DNA from 2 places in the Methylobacterium ajmalii genome. Region 1 is predicted to be linked to the other one. Evidence: predicted binding sites of a transcription regulator. Region 1 holds the regulator's gene; the other holds the start of a gene.

Region 1 (7,681 bases):
GGCGCTCGACCTCGATCCGTTCGAGCTGCGGCGCCGCAACGTCGTCCGCCCCGGCGACCCGATGGTCTCGACGAGCCTGGAGCCGCACGACGTGCAGTACGGCAGCTACGGCCTCGACCAGTGCCTCGACCGGGTCGCGGAGGCCCTGGCCTTGCCCCCGCCTCCGGCGCCGCCGGGCTGGCGCACGGGATCGGGCATGGCGCTGTCCATGATCGACACCATCCCGCCGCGGGGCCACTTCGCCGAGGCGCGGATCGCGCTCGAGGACGGGCGCTACGTCCTGCGCGTCGGCACGGTGGAGTTCGGCAACGGCACCTCGACGGTGCACGGCCAGATCGCCGCGGAGGTTCTCGCCACCACGCCGGACCGCATCGTCCTGCGCCAGGGCGACACGGACGCGGTGAGCCACGATACCGGCGCCTATGGCAGCACCGGCATCGTGGTCGCCGGCCAGGCAACGTGGCGCGCCGCGGACAGCCTGGCCGCGCTGCTGCGGGGGCGCGCCGCCGCCCGGCTCGGGCTCGATCCCGCCGCATGCCGGCTCGACGGCGATGCGGTCATCGCGGGAGAGGCCCGGATACCCCTGGCCGATCTCGGCCCCGCGGAGGCCGTGGGGCATGCCGACGGCAGCCCGCGCTCGGTGGCGTTCAACGTCCAGGGCTTCCAGGTCGCGGTGCGGCCCGAGACCGGCGAGGTGCGCCTCCTGCGAAGCGTCCACGCCGCCGATGCCGGGCGGGTGATGAACCCGGTCCAGTGCCGCGGCCAGATCGAGGGCGGCGTCGCCCAGGCGCTCGGCGCCGCGCTGTACGAGGACCTGGCGATCGACGCCGAGGGCCGGGTCGCGACCCCGACCTTCCGCACCTACCACATCCCGGCGATCGCCGACGTGCCCCGCACCGAGGTGATCTTCGCCGACACCCATGACGGCATCGGGCCGCTCGGCGCCAAGTCGATGAGCGAGAGCCCGTTCAACCCCGTGGCGGCGGCGCTCGCCAACGCCATCCGGGACGCGACCGGCGCACGGCTGACCGCCACGCCGTTCACACCCGACCGGATCTACCGGCAGATCGGCACCACGACCCAGAGCGGCGAGGAGAAGCGATGGACCTGAAGCGCGACGACGGCCTGACCGGGCCGGGCGGTTCCTCCCGAAGCGGGTTCCTGGAGCGCACCTTCGCGCTCTCGGCCCACGGCACCACCGTGCGCACGGAATTGCTCGCCGGGCTGACCACCTTCCTGACGATGGCCTATATCATCTTCGTCAACCCCAACATCCTGGGCGATGCCGGGATGCCGAAGGGGGCGGTGTTCGTCGCGACCTGCCTCGTCGCGGCGATCGGCTCGCTGGTGATGGCGTTCTATGCCAACTACCCGATCGCGCTGGCGCCGGGCATGGGGCTCAACGCCTACTTCGCCTACGTGGTGGTGCTCCAGATGGGCTACACCTGGCAGGCGGCGCTCGGCGCGGTGTTCATCTCCGGCCTGCTCTTCATGGTCGTCACGCTGACGGGTTTGCGCCGGATCATCGTCGAGGGCATCCCCCGGTCGATGCGCATCGCCATCACGGTCGGCATCGGGCTGTTCCTGGCGATCATCGCGCTGAAGAGCGCCGGCGTGGTGGCGGCGAGCCCGGCGACCTTCGTCACCCTCGGCGACCTGCACAAGCCGAGCGCGGTGCTGGCGGTACTGGGCTTCCTGATCGTCGCGGTGCTCTCCGTGCGCAAGGTGCGCGGCGCGCTGCTCGCCGGCATCCTGACCGTCACGGCGTTGAGCTTCGTCGTCGCCGACAACACCTTCCAGGGTGTCGCCTCGCTGCCGCCCTCGATCGCCCCGACGCTGTTCGCCCTCGACATCACCGGCGCGCTGTCGGGCGGCCTGCTCAACGTGATCCTGGTGTTCTTCCTCGTCGAATTGTTCGACGCCACCGGTACGCTGATGGGCGTCGCCAACCGGGCGGGACTCCTCACGCAGGGAAAGATGGAGCGCCTCGACAAGGCGCTGATGGCCGATTCCTCGTCGATCTTCGTCGGCTCGCTCCTCGGCACGTCGAGCACCACGGCCTATCTGGAGAGCGCGTCGGGCGTCGAGGAGGGCGGGCGCACCGGGCTCACCGCGGCGACGGTGGCGGTCCTGTTCCTGGCCTGCCTGTTCTTCGCGCCGCTCGCCGGCTCGGTCCCGGCCTACGCCACGGCTCCGGCTCTGTTCTACGTCGCCTGCCTGATGCTGCACGAGCTGGTCGATCTCGACTGGGACGACCTGACCGAGGTGCTGCCGGCCTGCGTGACGGCGCTCCTGATGCCCTTCACCTACTCGATCGCCAACGGCGTCGCCTTCGGCTTCATCACCTATGCGGTGATCAAGCTGCTCACCGGCCGCTTCCGGGAGGTGAAGCCGGTGGTGTGGGTGATCGCGGGCGTGTTCCTGTTCAAGTTCGTGGCGACGGGGAGTGCGCACTGACGGGCGCTGCCGTCCTCAACCCTCCCCCCCTCCGCGGCAGGGCTGCCCGGGCAAGGTGTAGCGCGCGGGCTCTCCCCTCTCCCCGCGGGCGGGGAGAGGGGAAACTCGCGCCTTTTCGTGAAGACGAAGCGCCGCCTCAGTACTTCCGAACCAGGCTCACCAGCCGGCCCTGGATCCGCACCCGGTCCGGCCCGAGCACCCGGGTCTCGTAGGCCGGGTTGGCAGCCTCCAACGCGATCGACGAGCCGCGGCGGCGCAGGCGCTTCAGGGTCGCCTCCTCGTCGTCGATCAGGGCCACGATGATGTCGCCAGTATTGGCGGTCTCCTGGCGGCGGATCACCACGAGGTCGCCGTCGAGGATGCCGGCCTCGATCATCGAGTCGCCGCGCACCTCCAGGGCGTAGTGCTCGCCGCTGGCGAGGAAGTCCGGCGACATCGCCACCGTGCGGCTCTGGCTCTGGATCGCCGAGATCGGCGTACCGGCGGCGATCCGGCCCATCACCGGCACGCTGACCGACTGGCCGTTCTCGTCCGAGGCCGTCGCCATGGCGGGGATGCCGGCGGGCCGCTTGGGCTCGTGAGCGCGCCCGCCCTCGACGACGCTCGGGTTGAACCGCACCACCTCGGCCCCGGCCGCGGGAGCCGTCGCCGGCCCCGTCACAGTCTCGGGGATGCGGATCACCTCGATCGCCCGGGCCCGGTTCGGCAGGCGGCGCAGGAAGCCGCGCTCCTCCAGGGCGGTGATCAGGCGGTGGATGCCCGATTTCGACTTGAGATCGAGGGCGTCCTTCATCTCGTCGAAGGACGGGGGGACGCCCGTCTCGCGCATTCTCTGCTGAATGAAGCGGAGCAGGTCCAACTGCTTACGCGTGAGCATGTGACACTCTCATCCCCGCGCTGCCGCGCTCCGGAAACAAATCGCGAACATGGTAAGCGTTCCGCAAGTGTTCCGCAAGCGGCTTCGAAAAAGCGGCGCACGGCCGCAGCAACCGGGGTGATAGACGGGGATGTCGCGGGTCGATCGTACGATGAGGCAGGCCCCTCCCGGAATTCGACCGGCGCGGGACTGTCCGCCGCGCCGGCCCGTCGGACGGGTGTCAGCCCCGCCCCTTGCGGCCCTTGTATTTGGGCTTCTGGCCCGGAAAGCCTTGCGTCGAGCGGCCGGTGGGGCGCTCGGCGTAGGAGAAGGGCACCTCGCGGTCGGTGCCCGGGCCCATGTCGTCGAGGTCGGGCTGGCGGATGCGGGTGCCCTCGTCGGAGGTGCCCTTGCCGCCGGGGCCGTATCCCAGGGGCTCGGGGCCGCGCCGCTTGCGCTTGGCGCCGAAGCGGCCGGCGTCGCGCTCGACGTCGGCCTGGGCCGCCATCGGGTCGTCGGCGATGGCGAGCTCGGTCGCCTGGAGACGCTTGAGCTCGTCGCGCAGGCGCGCCGCCTCCTCGAAGTCGAGGTCCGCGGCGGCCGTCCGCATCCGCTTCTCGAGGTCGGCCATCACCGCCTTGAGGTTGTGGCCGACCGTGACGGCGGACTTGGCGAGCCCCGTATCGACCTGGACGTGGTCGCGCTCGTAGACGCTCTCCAGGATGTCCGAGATGTTGCGCTTCACGCTCTGGGGCGTGATGCCGTGCTCCTCGTTGTAGGCGAGCTGCTTCTTGCGCCGGCGCTCGGTCTCGGCCATCGCCCGCTCCATCGAGCCGGTGATGTGGTCGGCGTAGAGGATGCAGCGGGCGTCCGCGTTGCGGGCGGCCCGCCCGATGGTCTGGATCAGCGAGGTCTCGGAGCGCAGGAAGCCTTCCTTGTCGGCGTCGAGGATGCCGACGAGGGCGCATTCCGGGATATCGAGGCCCTCGCGCAGGAGGTTGATGCCGATCAAGACGTCGAAGGCGCCGAGCCGCAGGTCGCGGATGATCTCGATCCGCTCCAGGGTGTCGATGTCGGAGTGCATGTAGCGCACCCGCACGCCGTTCTCGTGCAGGTACTCGGTCAGGTCCTCGGCCATGCGCTTGGTGAGCGTCGTCACCAGCGTGCGGTAGCCGGCGGCCGCCACCTCCTTGACCTCGCCAAGCAGGTCGTCGACCTGGGAGCGGGCCGGGCGCACCTCGATGACCGGGTCGACGAGGCCGGTCGGGCGGATGACCTGCTCGGCAAAGACGCCGCCGGTCTGCTCCAGCTCCCACTTCGCCGGCGTCGCCGAGACGTGGATCGATTGCGGGCGCATCGCGTCCCATTCCTCGAACCGCAGCGGACGGTTGTCGAGGCAGGAGGGCAGGCGGAAGCCGTACTCGGCCAGCGTCGCCTTGCGGCGGAAGTCGCCCCGGTACATGCCGCCGATCTGCGAGACCGTGACGTGGCTCTCGTCGGTGAAGACCAGCGCGTTGTCGGGCAGGTACTCGAACAGGGTCGGCGGCGGCTCGCCGGGCTTGCGGCCGGTGAGGTAGCGCGAATAGTTCTCGATGCCGTTGCAGGCGCCCGTGGCCTCGATCATCTCAAGGTCGAAGGTGCAGCGCTGCTCCAGGCGCTGGGCCTCGATCAAGCGGCCCATCCGGGTCAGCTCCTCGACCCGCCACTTCAGCTCGTCCTTGATGCCCTTGACCGCCTGCTGGAGGGTCGGGCGCGGCGTCACGTAGTGGCTGTTGGCGTAGACCTTGACGAACTTCAGCGTGTTGAGGGTCTTGCCGGTGAGCGGGTCGAACTCGGAGATCGCCTCGATCTCGTCGCCGAACAGGCCGATGCGCCAGCCGCGATCCTCCAAGTGGGCCGGCCACAGCTCGATCACGTCGCCGCGGACCCGGAAGGTGCCGCGGGCGAAATCGGACTGGATGCGCTTGTACTGCAGCGCCACTAGATCGGCGACGAGCTGGCGCTGCTCGATCTTCTCGCCGAGGCTGACGGTGAACGACATCGCCGTATAGGTCTCGACCGAGCCGATACCGTAGATGCACGACACCGAGGCGACGATGATGACGTCGTCGCGCTCCAGGAGCGCCCGGGTCGCCGAGTGGCGCATCCGGTCGATCTGCTCGTTGATCGACGATTCCTTCTCGATGAAGGTGTCGGAGCGCGCGACGTAGGCCTCGGGCTGGTAATAGTCGTAATACGAAACGAAGTACTCGACAGCGTTGTCGGGGAAGAAGCTCTTGAACTCGCCGTAGAGCTGCGCCGCTAGGGTCTTGTTGGGGGCGAGGATCAGGGCCGGGCGCTGGGTCTCCTCGATGACCTTGGCCATCGTGAAGGTCTTGCCCGAGCCCGTGACCCCGAGCAGCACCTGGTCGCGCTCCTGGCCCTGGACGCCCGCCACCAGCTCGGCGATGGCCCGGGGCTGGTCACCGGCCGGGGTGAATTCGGAATTCAGCCGGAACGGGACGCCGCCCTCGGATTTCTGCGGCCGCTCCGGCCGGTGCGGCCGCCACAGCTCGCCGTTCTTGAACAGCGGGTTGCCCTCGGTGAGGAGCTTGGTCAGCGCGTCGACCGTCGCCGAGACGCCCTCGGCCGCCAGCGACCCGCGCTCCTCCACCGCCTCGCCGTCCGGCTCGCGCAGGCCGAGCGCCTCGGCGAGCGCCGGCTCGACATCGGCCGCGGCGCCGTGCGCGAAGGCGGCCTGCGGCGCCTCGCCGAAACCGTCAGGCCCTGCAGCCTCCGGGCCCCGGGCGCGGCGGGCCGCCGGCTTGTCGGCAGCCTTCGCCTCCGCGGGCTTGGCCTGCGCCGCGTCCTTGCGCGGGCGGCCCCGCTTCGGCGGCTCGGGCGGCGGTGGCGGCGCGGCGGCGGGCAGGCGGTCGCGGTTCAGCGCTGGGTTCAGCAGCTCGGCGAGGAAGGGATCGAGCGGCTTCAGCTCGGGCTTCGAGGCCTTGCCGGTCGACGGACGGGGCTTCTTCGGGGCGGGCATGCGGCAGATATGGCAAGCCGCACCGGGCCCGGAAAGAGCCCGCGTCACCGCACCTTGGCGACCGCCAGAGTGCTGCCCTCGACCAGCAGGAAGCCGACGCCGGCCCGGCGCAGGGCGGCGACGGCGGCGTGGCGGCTTCTCGCCGCCGGCCCTTCGCCGCCCTCCTCCAGGCGCCGGACGGTCGAGAGCGACAGGCCGCTCGCCCCGGCGAGGTCGCCCATCGACCAGCCGAGCAGGCCGCGGGCGGCGCGCAGGTGCGGGGCCTGCACCGCCTGCTCCAGTCCCTGCCTGATCTGTCCGGTAGGTTGCACCCGCTGCCCGCCGACGCGGGAATTCACGCTGGCCCAGCACAGGATCCCCCCGCCCGGGCCGCGCACCGGGACGAAGACGCCGCGGAACCGGCCGGTCCCGCCCTCGGCGAGACACAGGTGCTGGTCGACCGTGAAGGACCGCCCGGCGACGATCATCTCCTCGAACAGCTCGCTCACGCGCCGGCGCTCGTCCGGCGCCGTCACCCTGGTCCAGTCGGCACGGAACGCTTCCTGGCTCAGGCCCGTGAGGCTGAGGAGTTCCCGCGACGCGACGCGGAACGTCTCCGAGTACGGCGAGGCGTGCTGCCAGGTCTGCGCCTGCTCGAACAGGATCCGGCGGCGCCGCTGCTCCTCGCGATGCAGGGCCGCCATGTGCTCGGGATCGGTCACGTCCATCAGCACGCCGGCGGCCGCCCGAGGTCGACCCTCAAGGGTGAAGTAGACCGTGCCGTGGCCGGACAGGACGCGAACCGACCCGTCCGGCCGGACTATCCGGAAGAAGTAGTTGGTGACGATGCCATCCCGCATCGCCTGCGCCCCGCCTTCGATGAGCGCGCGATCGTCCGGATGGACGAGGTTGAAGAACAGGTCTGTAGCCGGCCTCGCCGCGCCCGGCTCGAGACCGAGCAGGCGGAAGAGCCCGGGGGACCAGGTCTGCTCGTCGGTGGCGAAGGTCCAGGTCCAGGTGCCGGTCAAGCCATGGGCCTCGATCAGCTGGAGCCAATCGCGATCCGCGAAGGCCAGGGTCCGCTGCGGGCCGCCCGGGATGGCGCCCTCCGGTCCGAGCCCGCTCACGCGTCGACCTCCGCGGGCCGATACGGCCCGTCGATCGGCGCCGGGGCCTCGCCGGGCAGCGGCGCATCGACCCCGAGCGGGGCGGGCAGGTCCCGGTCCCAGGGCGGATCGGCGAAGCGGGCCGCCACGAACGCGACCAGGGCCCGGACCTTGGCGGGCGGATTGCGGCGCGAGGGCATCACCGCGTGCAGCGGCAGCGACGGGATCGGCCCGAGATCGAGCGCCACCAGGCTGCCGCGG
Region 2 (7,681 bases), on a different contig from region 1:
GCGGACGGACGGGACGTGGCCCAGCCGGGCGGACGGCGTGCCGCGTTCGGGCGGTCGGAGGGGAGCGCCCGGCCTCCTCCACGAGGGAGAGCCCGGCGTGGAGCGCGCGACCAACGCTCTCAGCATCGTCCGTTTCCATCCGCGGCCCGGCACGAGGGCACCGATGGGAGACCCGGGAAGGGTCCTTGCCGCGTCACCCCTTCAGGTGATCCAGCGGCAACGCCGTCGTGTACTTCACCTGGTCGAGCGCGAAGCTCGACCGGATCTTGGCGACGCCGGGGATGCGGGTGAGATGATCGACGATGAGGCGCTGGTACTCGGCCAGGTCCTCGACCACCACACGCAGCATGTAGTCGGCCTCGCCGCTCATCAGGTAGCATTCCATCACCTCCGGCCGGTGGCGGATGGCGTCGGAGAAGGCCTGGAGGGCGGCCTGGGTCTGCTTCTCCAGCGAGACGTGGACGAAGACGTTGACGTGCAGGCCGAGCGCCTGCGGGTCGGCCACCGCGACGCAGCGCCGGATGATGCCCCGCGCCTTGAGGTCGGCGACCCGGCGCCAGCACGGCGAGGTCGAGAGGCCGACCGCCTCGGCGAGGTCGCCGATGCCGACCTCGCTGTCCTGCTGCAGGTGCTCGAGGATGCGGATCGAGGCCGGATCGAGGTCGACGGGGCGGGCCGGCACAGGCGATCTCCCGAGGCGCGAAAGGCGGTCGAGGATACCGATTAGCACGCCTCAGCCGGCAGGCGCATCCTCGCCGTTCCACAGCCATGCCGCCCCGCGCACGCCCGAGGCGTCGCCGTGGCGGCTCTGCCGGATCGGCGTGGCGAAGCCGCCGCCGAAGATGTGGGGGGCGACGCGCTCCGGCAGCGCGTCGTAGATCTCGGGAATCGTCGAGAGGCCGCCGCCGAGCACGATCGCGTCCGGGTCGAGCACGTTGACGACGCCGGCAAGGCCGCGCCCGAGCCGGTCGAGCCAGCGCCCGAAGGTCGCCGCGGCCGCCGCGTCGCCGGCCCGCATCGCCGCGACGATCGCCTCGCCGCTCATCGCCCGGTCGGTGCGCCGGGCGTGGTCGGCGGCGAGACCCGGCCCGGAGAGCCAGGTCTCGAGGCAGCCGTGGCGGCCGCAATAGCAGGCCGGGCCCGGGCGCTCGTCGTCGCCGGGAGAGGGCAGCGGGTTGTGGCCCCACTCCCCGGCAATGCGCTGGCGCCCGGAGAGGGCCCGGCCGGCGAGCGCGATGCCGGACCCGACGCCGGTGCCGAGGATCACCGCCCAGACGACCGCGAGGCCTTCGCCCGCCCCGTCGACGGCCTCGGACACCGCCAGGCAGTTGGCGTCGTTCTCGAGCCGCACCGGCCGGCCGAGGACGTGCGAGAGGTCGTCGCCCAGCGGCCGCCCGTTGAGCCAGGTCGAGTTCGCGTTCTTGACGCGGCCGGTCTCCGGCACGAGCGCGCCTGGGATACCGATCCCGACGGTGCCGGACCCGCCGGCCGCGTGCTCAAGCGCGCCGACCAGGGCCGCGATGGCCCGGAGCGAGGCGTCGTAGTCGCCCCGCGGGGTCGCGACGCGCCGCCCGGCCAGGACCCGGCCGGATTCGTCGAGGGCGATCCCGGCGATCTTGGTGCCGCCGAGATCGATGCCGATGCGCAGCTGTGCCATCCCGCCTACGGCGCGACCGGGACCGGCTTCTCGTCGGCGATCTCCGTGCCGATGGCGAGGGGATTGGCCATCACCTCGCGCAGCTTGACCGGATCGAGCTCGCCCTCCCAGCGGCTGACCACCACGCAGGCGACGCCGTTGCCGACGAGGTTGGTGAGCGCGCGGCACTCCGACATGAACTTGTCGATGCCGAGGATCAGCGCCATCGCGGCGACCGGGACCGGGTTGCCGGGGATGGCCGCGAGCGTGGCGGCGAGCGTGATGAAGCCGGCGCCGGTGACGCCCGACGCCCCCTTCGAGGTCAGCATCGCGACCGCGATGATGGTGGCGTACTGCCCGAAGCTGAGATCCGCCCCCACGGCCTGGGCCAGGAACAGCGTCGCCAGCGTCATGTAGATGTTGGTGCCGTCGAGGTTGAACGAGTAGCCGGTCGGGATGACGAGGCCGACGACCGAATCCGAGGCGCCGAGCCGCTTCATCTTCTGCATCATGTGCGGCAGCACCGTCTCGGACGACGAGGTGCCGAGCACGATCAGGAGCTCGTCCTTGATGTAGGCCAGGAACTTGAGGATCGAGAAGCCGGAGAAGCGGGCGATCAGCCCGAGCACCACGAGCACGAACAGCAGGCTCGTCAGGTAGAAGGTGGCCACGAGGCCGGCGAGGTTGCCGAGCTTGCCGATGCCGTACTGGCCGATCGTGTAGGCCATGGCGCCGAAGGCGCCGATCGGCGCGAGCTTCACGATCATGCCGATGATGCGGAAGAAGATCTCGCCCGCCGCCTCGATGGCGTGGATCGCCGGCTTGCCGCGCTCGCCCAGGCCCGTGATGACGACGCCGGTCAGCACCGAGATCAGCAGGATCTGCAGGAGGTCGCCGCCCGCGAAGGCGTCGAAGTAGCTCTTGGGGATGATCGCCATGATGTGGGCGACCGTGGAATCGGCCTGCGCCTTGCTGACGTAGCCGGCCACCGCCTTGGCGTCGAGCTGCTCGGCCGTGGCGCCGAAGCCGGCGCCCGGCTGCACGATCTCGCCGACGATCACGCCGATGACGAGGGCGAGCGAGGACACCACCTCGAAGTAGATCAGCGCCTTGAGGCCGACGCGGCCGACCTTCTTGAGGTCGCCGATCGACGCGATGCCGTGCACGATGGTGCAGAAGATGATCGGCGCGATCATCATCTTGATGAGCGCGATGAAGGCGTCGCCGAGCCACTTCATCGCCTTGGCGGCGTCGGGGGCGACGTAGCCGAGCAGGACGCCGAGCGCGATGGCGATCAGAACCTGGATGTAGAGGACCTTGTACCAGGGCTGCGACGAGCCCGGAGCCGTCGCGGACGGCGTGGCGTGCTGCATGTTCGTTCTCTCCCCACGGTGCCGGCCGCCTTCAGGTCGGCCGTCGCGGTGCGACCTTCGCCGCATATTCAACCGGGATACGTTCGACGGCCGGAACCCACCGACGGTCCGGCCCGCTCGTTCATCGACGGACACCCGCGGACGTCTCCGGCGGTCGTCCTGCCGGCCCTGGGACCGGTGGCGCGGCATGCAGCGTGGGAGTAGCGACGTCAACGCCCTCGCGGCATGTTTCGGCACTCCGCCACGAGTTCAGCGTGCTGGCAATCCCGACCCGGCTAAAATTTACGTCAGCCGAGACTTGCCCGACACACTGGCAGCCGGCCGTAGCGGGATCGGAGCCGGGACGCGGCTTGCTCGCGACGAGGCGGAACCTTGCGGCAGCAAAGCCTGCGGGCGGGCGACGCACCGCGTGCGCGCATGAACGACTTCACGGCACCGACCGGACAGGACGGATGATTGTCCCGACCGCGCTCTCGTCGTGCAGGCCGCCCATCGGGCCGCACCGGCGGCGCTTGCCTCATCCTACGAACAAATGTAGAACACGATCCGGCCTCGGCGATGTGTGTTTCGGGCACAAGGCGCCCCCTCCCCTTGCCGGGCCCGGCAGGTTCGGCCCAACTCGCAGGACCGATGCGGTGGTCCGCGGCGTCGGGCGGGCCTGCGCCGAAGCGAACGCCCGAGTGAGATGGAACGAGAGGAGAGCGGAATGGCGGGCAGCGTGAACAAGGTGATCCTGGTGGGCAATCTCGGGCGCGACCCCGAGACCCGCCGGCTGGCCTCCGGCGATCCGGTGGTGAACCTGCGCCTGGCCACGTCCGAGTCCTGGAAGGACAAGGCGAGCGGCGAGCGCAAGGAAAAGACCGAGTGGCACTCGGTCGTGATCTACAACGAGAACCTGGCCCGCGTCGCCGAGCAGTACCTGCGCAAGGGCTCGAAGGTCTACGTCGAAGGCCAGCTCCAGACCCGCAAGTGGCAGGACCAGTCCGGCGTCGAGAAGTACACGACCGAGATCGTGCTGCAGCGCTTCCGCGGCGAGCTGACCATCCTGGACGGCCGCGGCGGCGGGGCCGAGGGCGGCATGGGCGAGATGGGCGCCGACGACATGGGCGGCGGCCAGATCAGCCGCGGCGGCGACTACGGCGGCGGCGGTGGCGGCAGTGGCGGCGGCCGCAGCTCCGGCGGGCGCTCGTCGTCCGGCGGCGGAGAGCGGCGCCCCGCCCCCGCATCCGGCGGCGGCAACCAGAAGCGCTACGACGACCTGGACGACGACATCCCGTTCTAGAGCACTTTTCGACGAGGCGGATCCAGGCTCGTCGAAAAAATCACCGCACGATCGAGAACCTGGAGCAGCGCCCGGCCACGACATGGCCGGGCGCTGCGCCGTTCCGGGCAAGGCTCGACAGGACGACGTCCGCTGAAACAACCGAGAATCAATAATCTCGGTACAAGCGCAAGCTCTAATACCGAATTAATACTTGTTAAATAATTTGGGAAGACAGTCCTGCGGCGTCTTGATCGAACGACCCGCGGAGACAAGGATGCGTTTCGAGTCCACGAGACGCCATGCATTCATCGGCGACCGGAGGGGCATCACCACCGTCCTGTTCGGCATCCTGCTGCCGATCCTCATGGTGGGCATCGGCGGCAGCATCGAGATCTCGCGCGCGGTCGAGTACAAGCAGAGGCTGATCTCCGCGACCGACCTGAGTTGCCGGCAGGCCGAGGTCTACGTCGAGAGCTTGAGCGGCCTGAGCATGCCGAGCGGCTACGACGCGACGGTCCAGTCCTACGCCGACAAGAACCGGTCGGAGCGGGGCCTGGCCGCGACCGCCCGGATCACCGCGACACCGACGGTATCCTCCGCGGTGCTCACCACGCCGCCGCTGAGCGTCCGCCCGGGCAACATCCACGTCGTGGCGACCGGCAGCGTCGGGCTGTTCTTCAAGAAGTTCCTCAACAAGGACAGCGTCGACTTCTCGGTGACGCGCGACTGCAACGTCCAGGCGGCATCCTCGTCCGGCCCGCCGACGATGATGATGTCCGAGTCTTTCGAGGGCTATGCCTCGCAGCTGGTCGGCGGCTGGGCGGTGTTCGGCACGATGTCGCAGGCGAACTGCGCCAGCTCGATCTGCCAGGGGAAGTCCTGGGGAACGACGAATGCCGGCGTCGAGGTCGACCAGCTCTCGGCGATCACGACCGGCGACGGCGTCCAGTACGGCAAGTCCTTCGCCGAGCTCGACAGCGACTGCAGCAACCAGGTCGGCACCCGCACCACGGCCCAGCAGAATGCCTGTACGCGCGGCAACAACACGACGAACTCGTCGATCAACATGATCTTCAACCTCGCGGTCGGCACCTACGAGGTCCGCTACGTCTACACGGCGCGCAAGAACGTCGGGGCGTACCAGTACCCGAACGACGCGATCATCTGCTCGAACCCGAAGGACACCGACGGCCTGACGCGCGACGGCGACGTGGCCAGGAACGCGGCCGGCACGAGCACGGTCGCCCTCGACGGGCAGACGCGGCGCATCGAGCTCTGGGTCGAGCCGAAAGCGAGCGGCTACAAGTCGGACGATCAAGCCCTGACCGCCACCACCGATCCGGCCTATGTCAAGCAATACATGGCCGACGTCTGCATCTGGTCGAAGACCTGGATCGAGAGGAGCTACAAGTTCAGCGTCACCAAGCAGCAGGATTATCGGATCTCCTGGCGTGCGGCCGGGCTCGACGACAGCTTCGGCGGGCTGATCGACTATCTGCGCTTTTGCCAGAACTCATGCCCTTGACGTGGCCACCCCGCTTCTCCCGAGCCTGCGATGCCCCACACAGCCAGGATGCTGAGATGCCGGTCGGGCGCGACGGCGGTCGAGTTCGCCCTGATCGCCTTTCCGCTGCTGATGCTCGTGCTCGGCTTGCTGCAATTCGTGATCTACTGCTACCTCCAGCAGACGATCAGCGACGCGCTGTATCAGTCGGCCTCGGAGCCGGAGGCGGAGCTCCTGGCCCGGGACAAGCCGGGCTACAAGGCCAAGATCTGCGCCAGGATCGCCTTCACCCAGAGCTGCCTGAACCAGACCAGCGGCATCACGATCGAGGCGATGAAGCTTCCCGACGTTCCGACGGCGTCGACCGCGATCACCGGGACCAGCTTCGACACCGGCGCGAGCCAGGACGTCATCGTGCTGCGCGCGGCGATGGCGGCCCCGCGCCTCGTGCCGCTCGTCCCGCAGCTGGTCGCACGGGAATCGGTGGTCTTTCGGCGCTAGAGCATCGTCCGGCGAAGCGGATCCCGGTTCGTCTCGGATCGTGCAGCGATGTCGATCACCCGGAGCCGCGCCCGATCGCAACGCGATGGGGCGCGGCCCGGGGAGTTAGGCTACACGGACTGGCGATCGGCCTGTGCGGGTTCGTGCGGGGCAGCCGTGGGACGGCGTCGGTGGAGTTCGCCGTCATCAGCAGCCTGGCGCTGCTGATGTTCATGGGAACGCACGACATCGTCTTCATGGTCAACACGAAGCGGGACGTCGACCGGGCCTCGGTGGTGATCGCGCGGGCGATGTCCACCTGCCAGAACTCGAGCTGCATGTCGGACATGATCGACGCCTACATCAAGCGCCGGGCCAACACCTTCGTGCGCTATCCGAGCGCGACGATCGACATGTTCATGCTCCAGAAGAGCGCCGGGTCCGTCAAGGTCTGCTCGGGCACGCGCACCGCCCTGACGGATGCCGACGTACTCGCCTCCGCCGGCAATATCATGCGGGACGGCGACATCGGCGCCGCCGTCATCATCAGCAGCACCTACAATTCCGTGCTGCCGGGATTCGTGAAGACCTACATCAGCCCGTCGGGCGTCTCCTACCGCGGCTACGCCATCGACGTGATGACGAACGCGAACGCGGTCTGCTGACGGGCCCTCCGGACCCGGGGCCCTGCCGGACGTCGCCCGGGAAAGGTGTCGCCGACGAGTCCCCGGGAACGGGACGGCGGAAACGCCCGCCGGCCCGGAACCCGCGATCGGGCGCCCCCGCCTGCCGCGGCGGGCGCCCTCCCCTCTCGCGCCTTCAGGCCGGCGCGCCCGCGGCCTTGGCCTCGCGGCGCCGGGCGTGCAGCACGTACTCGGTGTAGCCGTTGGGCTGGATACGGCCCTTGAACACCAGGTCGCAGGCGGCCTGGAAGGCGGGACCGTCGAAGCCCGGCGCCATCGGACGATAGAGCGGATCGCCGGCGTTCTGGCGGTCCACGACCTTGGCCATGCGCTTCATCGTCTCCATCACCTGCTCTTGCGACACCACGCCGTGGTGCAGCCAGTTGGCGATGTGCTGGGACGAGATCCGCAGGGTGGCGCGGTCTTCCATGAGGGCCACGTCGTGGATGTCCGGCACCTTGGAGCAGCCGACGCCCTGGTCGATCCAGCGCACGACATACCCCAGGATGCTCTGCACGTTGTTGTCGATCTCCTGCTGCACGTCGTCGGGGGCGAAGTTCGAGCGGGCGAGCGGGACCTGCAGGATCTCGTCGATCGCCGAGCGCGGCCGGCGCGCCAGCTCCTGCTGGCGGGCCTTCACGTCGGTCTCGTGGTAGTGCAGCGCGTGGAGCGTGGCGGCGGTCGGCGAGGGCACCCAGGCGGTCGAGGCGCCGGCCTTCGGGTGGGCGCCCTTCTGCATCA

What was found. The regulator LexA, encoded in region 1, represses DNA repair genes until DNA is damaged. The targets are predictions, from matches to a motif close to TGTTCNNNNTGTGTTCNG.
Region 2: ssb (single-stranded DNA-binding protein) is a predicted target of LexA. The motif match lies at 3,534-3,551, and genes of this name have one in related genera.

The regions. Positions count from the first base shown of each region.
Region 1 is NZ_JAZFXT010000002.1:22,845-30,525, reverse strand. Features, by position in the region: gene V3T34_RS00375 (molybdopterin-dependent oxidoreductase) at 1-1,111, shown strand, start outside; gene V3T34_RS00370 (NCS2 family permease) at 1,102-2,457, shown strand; gene lexA (transcriptional repressor LexA) at 2,594-3,334, opposite strand; gene uvrB (excinuclease ABC subunit UvrB) at 3,555-6,335, opposite strand; gene V3T34_RS00355 (PAS domain-containing protein) at 6,380-7,441, opposite strand; gene V3T34_RS00350 (LysR family transcriptional regulator) at 7,438-7,681, opposite strand, start outside.
Region 2 is NZ_JAZFXT010000057.1:59,061-66,741, reverse strand. Features, by position in the region: gene V3T34_RS23210 (Lrp/AsnC family transcriptional regulator) at 194-682, opposite strand; gene V3T34_RS23205 (ROK family protein) at 734-1,657, opposite strand; gene V3T34_RS23200 (dicarboxylate/amino acid:cation symporter) at 1,663-3,009, opposite strand; gene ssb (single-stranded DNA-binding protein) at 3,716-4,291, shown strand; gene V3T34_RS23190 (TadE/TadG family type IV pilus assembly protein) at 4,548-5,798, shown strand; gene V3T34_RS23185 (TadE/TadG family type IV pilus assembly protein) at 5,829-6,278, shown strand; gene V3T34_RS23180 (hypothetical protein) at 6,449-6,922, shown strand; gene V3T34_RS23175 (malate synthase G) at 7,077-7,681, opposite strand, start outside.